One region of the Pseudoalteromonas sp. ATL1 genome, then DNA from elsewhere that is predicted to be linked to it. Evidence: riboswitches for the same ligand, from Rfam matches in the RefSeq annotation. Region 1 holds a riboswitch; the other holds the start of a gene.

What was found. Region 1 has a riboswitch for lysine ahead of lysC (lysine-sensitive aspartokinase 3). Riboswitches for the same ligand answer to the same signal wherever they lie in the genome.
Region 2: linked by a shared signal. The riboswitch ahead of dapA (4-hydroxy-tetrahydrodipicolinate synthase) and the one ahead of lysC (lysine-sensitive aspartokinase 3) in region 1 are both predicted to bind lysine.

Annotation. Positions count from the first base shown of each region.
Region 1 is NZ_JBZYXL010000001.1:2,703,738-2,706,876, forward strand. It holds gene lysC (lysine-sensitive aspartokinase 3) at 1-1,128, opposite strand, end outside; lysine riboswitch at 1,212-1,384, opposite strand; gene nhaD (sodium:proton antiporter NhaD) at 1,503-2,750, opposite strand; gene AC5FX4_RS12185 (MksB family condensin complex protein) at 2,897-3,139, shown strand, end outside.
Region 2 is NZ_JBZYXL010000001.1:854,676-857,814, reverse strand. It holds gene AC5FX4_RS03690 (response regulator) at 1-1,377, opposite strand, end outside; lysine riboswitch at 1,511-1,714, shown strand; gene dapA (4-hydroxy-tetrahydrodipicolinate synthase) at 1,828-2,712, shown strand; gene AC5FX4_RS03680 (2,3,4,5-tetrahydropyridine-2,6-dicarboxylate N-succinyltransferase) at 2,723-3,139, shown strand, end outside.

The DNA.
Region 1 (3,139 bases):
GCAGAACTCACTCAATTCATCTAAACAGGCTTGCTCAAGTTCTGGACGCGATGCATTTTGCGCATTATCCAGCGTGATCGCAACGCTTATTTCAGACGTCGTTACCAAGTCAACCGAGATATTGTAAGCACTTAAAATGGTGAAAATTCGTGCTAAAAAGCCACTGGCTAGTAACATTTCCGGACTTTTCAGAGTCAATAGAATTTGGTTCTTTCTTTGTGTCACAGCACGAATACCCGGTTGCGCCGATTTTTCTCTTTCAATCCAAGTACCACCGGCTTGAGGATCTCGACTTGAGCCAACAAACACCGAAATACCGCTGCGACTGGCTGGTAGAATGGTCGCTGGGTGTAATACCTTAGCGCCAAACGTTGCCATCTCTGCCGCTTCATCAAAGCTTAATCGCGCGATTGGTGCGGCTTTAGCGCATAACCTTGGATCTGTACTGAAAATACCGACCACATCGGTCCAAATATGCACGGCTCGCGCTTCAATAGCCTCTGCCAGTAACGCTGCACTGTAGTCTGAACCGCCACGGCCTAACGTTGTTGTTTGCCCATATTGATCACTACCAATAAAGCCCTGTGTTACAACTACTTTTTCATCAAGCAGCGGTACTAGGTGTTGCTTTGCTGCCATTGAAGTCGCTTCAACATCAGGAGACGCTTTACCGAATCGATTATCGGTTTTAAGTACTTGGCGTACATCAAAGCGCTCAGCATTGACGCCCAAATCTCTTAATACCTGGGTAAATAAATAAGATGATAAACGCTCGCCAAAGCTTAGCATTTCATCACATTGTTGATTGCTTAGCGCGGGTAATGCAGCCAAGGTTTTAAATTGAGCAATAGTCTCTTCAAAGCCAGAGGCTAAGTCTTGATCAAGAGTGAGTTTTGCAAGAATGGCATCTTGAATATCAATAACGGCTTGAACTAATGTGAGTCTCTCTTGTTCATCGGCTTTTTGTTGCGTCAGAGTAACTAAGTGATTTGTAACACCCGCACTGGCGCTTACAGCAACGACGCGTACTTGACTGTCATCGTGGATGATTTGTGCACAGCGGTGCATGGCGTCGTGATCAGCTACACTGGTGCCACCAAATTTTGCGACTGTGTACTGCGAATTCATGATATCTCCTTGTGATCACAAGCAACGTGATCATAAATAAAAGGAGAACTTGGCAATGGAAATTTTCTTTGTGTGATAAGACCTTTGCCAGAAGCTCTCCACCTAAAACGGTGACAGTTCCGAGGATTCAGCCTCGTAAACCGAAAAGTCAAAGTGACGTACTAAAACTTTCCTCGGCGAATACTTCCCTCTTTAATGGTCACAGGCGTTCGTCACCTACCACTAAATACCTAAGCATCGCACCTCTTCTGTCTATTTTGCCTTTACTAACCTGAATAAAAACAAAATAAAAGCCCGCATAAGCAGCGGGCTGGTAAAAAATATCTTTTAGCCGTCTAGGTGTCAAGTTTTAATTAACTTAACACCTGAAAAGTTTACACAAAGCTACCGGTAAGGTAAGCACCTGCATAACCGATAGTGTAAGCAATCAAAAGATAAATTGAGTTTCTCAAGTAACTCATAAATGTCAGATCTTTCACTTTGCTCATGGCGATGATACCCGCAGCAGAGCCGATAACTAACATTGAGCCACCCACTCCAGTGGCATAGGTGAACATCAACCATTGTTGTGCCGTCATCGTGATATCTGCCTTTAGCAATGCTGCAGTCAAAGGTACGTTATCCACCGCGGCGGATAATAAACCCATCACATAGTTTGCATACTCAGGGCTCATGTACACATACAAGTCGGTAAACATGGCCAGTACGCCCACTTCTTTTAACGCGCCCACTAACAATAGTACGCCGACAAAGAATAATAAGGTGTCGTACTCAATTTCGCGAATGTAATCAATAATCTTCTTGTTTACGTCCTTCTTACGCATTAAGAATTGTGCAACCAAGAACATGAGCGATAAGCCAAATAAGAACGTAAGTAAAGGCGGAACTTGATATAACACGCTTAAAATTAACGTTGCTAAAATCGTCGAAAGAAAAATCAAAGCGATTGTAATATCCGTTTTTTCAATACGACGCTGCGCAGTCTTATCAAACTGCAAAGTTTGATTCATCCCCACTGATAACATAGCCGCGAGAGCCAACACACTCATCAATGCAGGTGCAATTAGCAATAATAAATCAGGAATAGTGACTTTATCCGCTAAGAAGATCATTAAGGTGGTTACATCACCTGTGATCAAGGACACGCCACCGCTGTTTACACTGAAAATAATAAGTGTGGCGTACTTAATCAGTTTCTTAGGATCGAGCTTCAATGACATCACCACCGCTAATGAAATTAGCGTTGCTGTAATGTTGTCTGAAACAGACGAAAACACAAAAGCTGAAATACCAACTAAAAACATCAACTTGCGTTCGCTTATTTGTGCAGGCATGATCCTGTGTACGATATTTTGAATAAATCCTTTGGAATTCAAATAGGCAACAAAAGTCATCGCAGCCATCAAGAACAACCATAAAGTGGCTATTTCAAGGATGTTATGATCAAGCTGATGTTGTACAGTTTCTGGGCTTTGCCCATGAATAGGAGAGATAAAAGCGATAATCCAACACAAAGTACCAAAAAAAAGGGTAGTTTTGGCCTTGTTTACATGGATGATATCCTCTATAACGATAAGCACGAACGCAATCGCTATCAGGGTTAGGATAATAGGCGTAACCATTTTGCGTAAACAACCTGTAAGTAAAGTAATAAATTCGAAGGTAACGTAAGTCGGCGCGAAGTCTAGCACTTACCACATGTATGCGCTATGGCTACAAACAAATTAATTACCCTGCATGTCATAAAATTGATACAAACTGGAAAGCTATGATCCCAGCAAAAAAAGTATTGAATACGCTCAACGAACATTGGGGCGTGTTAGAGTTGCTTTTTAAACGGTTTAAGATGACCGATTTTAGCATAAAAGATGTTCAAAACATCATAAAACATAAGAACCCTCAGTGGACCAGCGAGAGAATATTCAGAGAATCTAACCGCCTGTTAAATCAAGAAATAATAATACCACTTGCCAAGTCGTCGCAATTGGAAATTAACCGTGCTATTGCCGAT
Region 2 (3,139 bases), 1.8 Mb from region 1:
CAATAATGCCATTTTGCCTGCCACAGTTATGCTGGCTTCAGGCTTTGCGTTTGCTGCAAACTCAATGGGAATGCTAATGACGACCTGAGCACCACCAGTAGAGTCATTACTCACCTCCATTTGCCCAGACAATGCATTTATAACCAACTGACAACGCGTAAGACCGAGTTGCATCCCTTGGAAGTGGTTATCCTCTTCACTGCCTGAACTGAGCGTTTGCAATATCTCATCTGAAAATCCTTGTCCTTGATCTTTGACAGATACCACCAAGATTGCTTGTTGCGATTCATTATGGATCTGAGCACTCACTTGGATTTCTCCTTGCTCACTAAACTTGATTGCATTATCAACAAGCTGAGACAAAACCCATGCAAAGTGTTGATGATCACATAACACAGCCTGTTCACACCCTTGTGCAATGTGCACGGTCAAGCTTAAGCCCTTTCTATCTGCGACAAGCTGATAGGGGGTGATCACCGTATCAATCGTTGCTGGCAAGTAGGCGACTGTTTGTTCTATTTTGATGTTATCGTTCGACCATTTACTAAAATCATGCATCTCATTGATCAACACATGAAGCTGTTTGGCTGACGCCGCTACTTGCCTAAGCTGTTGCGCTTGTTTCTCTTGTTGATATAGTTCGAGATAACCCAAAATCGCCTGTAAAGGCGTTCTCAATTCATGACTCGCTCGCGCTAAAAAGCGTGATTTAACATTCAGTGCTAGCTGAGTTTGTTGCTTTTGCTCTTTGAGTTCATCAATTCCTTGACGCACCATCGCTTCCATCGGTTTAAAAATAAATTTAACCTCAAAAATCAACAGCAAAATAGCCACGATCCAAATCGATAACTCAACATAACGTAATACAGCGATTCGCTCATTCGCCTGTTGTTCAAACAATTTGACGGCACCATCCAGATCTGGCAAAAGCTGCTGAGATTGCGTATATAACACACCCAATTGTGCCGTGTTATCAAGTTGCCATGCTCGAATATGACGAACAAATTGTCTACTGCGTTCATCCAAACTAATAGGGGAAGAAAAATACAAATCAGAGAGAGGTTTCGATGCGTGAGTAGTAATGTTTGATACTAGAAATTGATGGTTTTTCTCAAATCTATCTATCACTTTATTTAGCTGCTTGCCGGCATCTTCTCGCGTTTGATTATCGGTATCTGTATGAGCTAAGAATTGTGCGTGCAACAACGCTTTTTGCGACAGCATCCGTTGCATGCCCGCAATGTTAATAACCTCGGCATCATCTTGTTTATTAAACAATAAATACTGCATAAACCCAGTTGCCAAGGTCACTAGTAACGCTAACGCTGTTACCGCCAAAATATAACGAAAGCGGATCCCTCTGATCAGTTTAGACATAGCATCTCAAGAAATTTTTTTGCTCCCACCAGTGTAGTTCAAAATACGACAATTGCACTTGACACCTAGACGGCTAAAGTGTTTCAATGCGCGCTCACCCTATTTTTGAAACTAAGCCCTAAAGGCTTAGTTGAGGGCTGGAAGAGGTGCGTTATTCAGGTAATTGTGTTGAGGAGAGCAAACTCCAATGACACACAATGAGGGGAATTAACGCCGAGAAGTTGGCTGCATTTGCGTTGCGTTAACTTCGGGCGACTGGGCTGAATCCCAGCGACTGTCACCAATTGTTTTGTGCTAAACACAAAACAACTCAGTTTGGTGGAGAGCTTCTGGTCTTAGAATAATAAGGCCTGTTGCCTTATCATTTTTAAGTCCATTGCTCTTCGAATTTTAACTGTTCGAAGTTTGGACACCCGCCTAAACTCCGAACAAGATATAAGTTCGGTAGAGATGAATTCACAATTCGATTTATCCAATTATCCGTTATGGACGGCTTTGGTTACGCCTTTCGATGTACATAACCAAGTTGACTACAATACGCTTAAAGCACTCGTTGCTGAGCAGCAAAGCGCCAACAATGGCCTATTAATTTTAGGTAGCACTGGTGAAGGATTGGCCCTAGGTCAAGCCGAACAGCGCGCCATTGTTGAGTTCGTTTGTGACCTTGCGCCATCAGTGCCTATCATGGTCGCCGTCGGTGGTTTTAACCTCGCTGAGCAACTCGAGTGGTTGGCATTTTGTGACAGCTTACCTGTTGATGCCTACTTACTTGGCTCTCCGCTGTATGCCAAACCCGGTGTGGTCGGACAAACGCAGTGGTTTGATGCATTGCTTGGCGCAACAGACCGCCCTTGCATGATTTACAACGTGCCCGGACGCAGTGCTGTTGCGATCAGCCCTCAAGTACTCGACAACCTAAAACATCACAGCAACCTTTGGGCGGTCAAAGAGGCCAGTGGCGATATTGCCACCTTTGAAGCATTTCGCAGAGCCGCACCGAATGTGGCCATTTTCAGCGGCGACGACGCACTAATGCCCTACTTTGCCCAAGCAGGTGCCGCTGGGTTAGTGTCGGTGGCTGCCAATGCTTGGCCTGAGCAAACCGCTGAATTTGTGCGCCGCTCTTTGGCAGGTACATTCCCCAACTTATTTACTACCTGGACGGACGCAGTGAACACCTTGTTTGCCGTCGCCAATCCTATTCCCGTCAAAGTACTCATGCATGAACAAGGTAAGTTGGCCACGCCAAACCTGCGCCCACCTTTGACGCACCTTGAGCTGCCTTGCAGCCAAGCACTTAACAACGCAAACGAATCAATTTTATCTTGGAATTAAGGCAATCATTATGAGCTGGTTAGAACTACTAAATAATTTAGAAAACGGCACTGTTCGTGCTGCAACGCAAGACGAAAACGGCAATTGGCATGCCAACGTAGAAGTAAAGCAAGGTATTTTAGAAGCCTTCAAAAATGGCACCAATACCGAGTTTCCGGGCGGCTTTGTTGATAAGCACAACTTAGCACCACAAGGCTTTGCCGCTGATGCCGGTGTACGTATGGTACCGGGTGGCTCTAGTGTTCGCCGTGGCGCGCATGTTGCTTCTGGCACCATCATCATGCCACCAGCTTACGTCAACATTGGCGCATTTATCGATGAAGGCACCATGGTAGATAGCCATGCGTTAGTCGGTTCGTGCGCACAGGTAGGCAAAAATGTACATTTAAGTGCGGCTGTTCAACTCGGTGGTGTATTAGAGCCCATT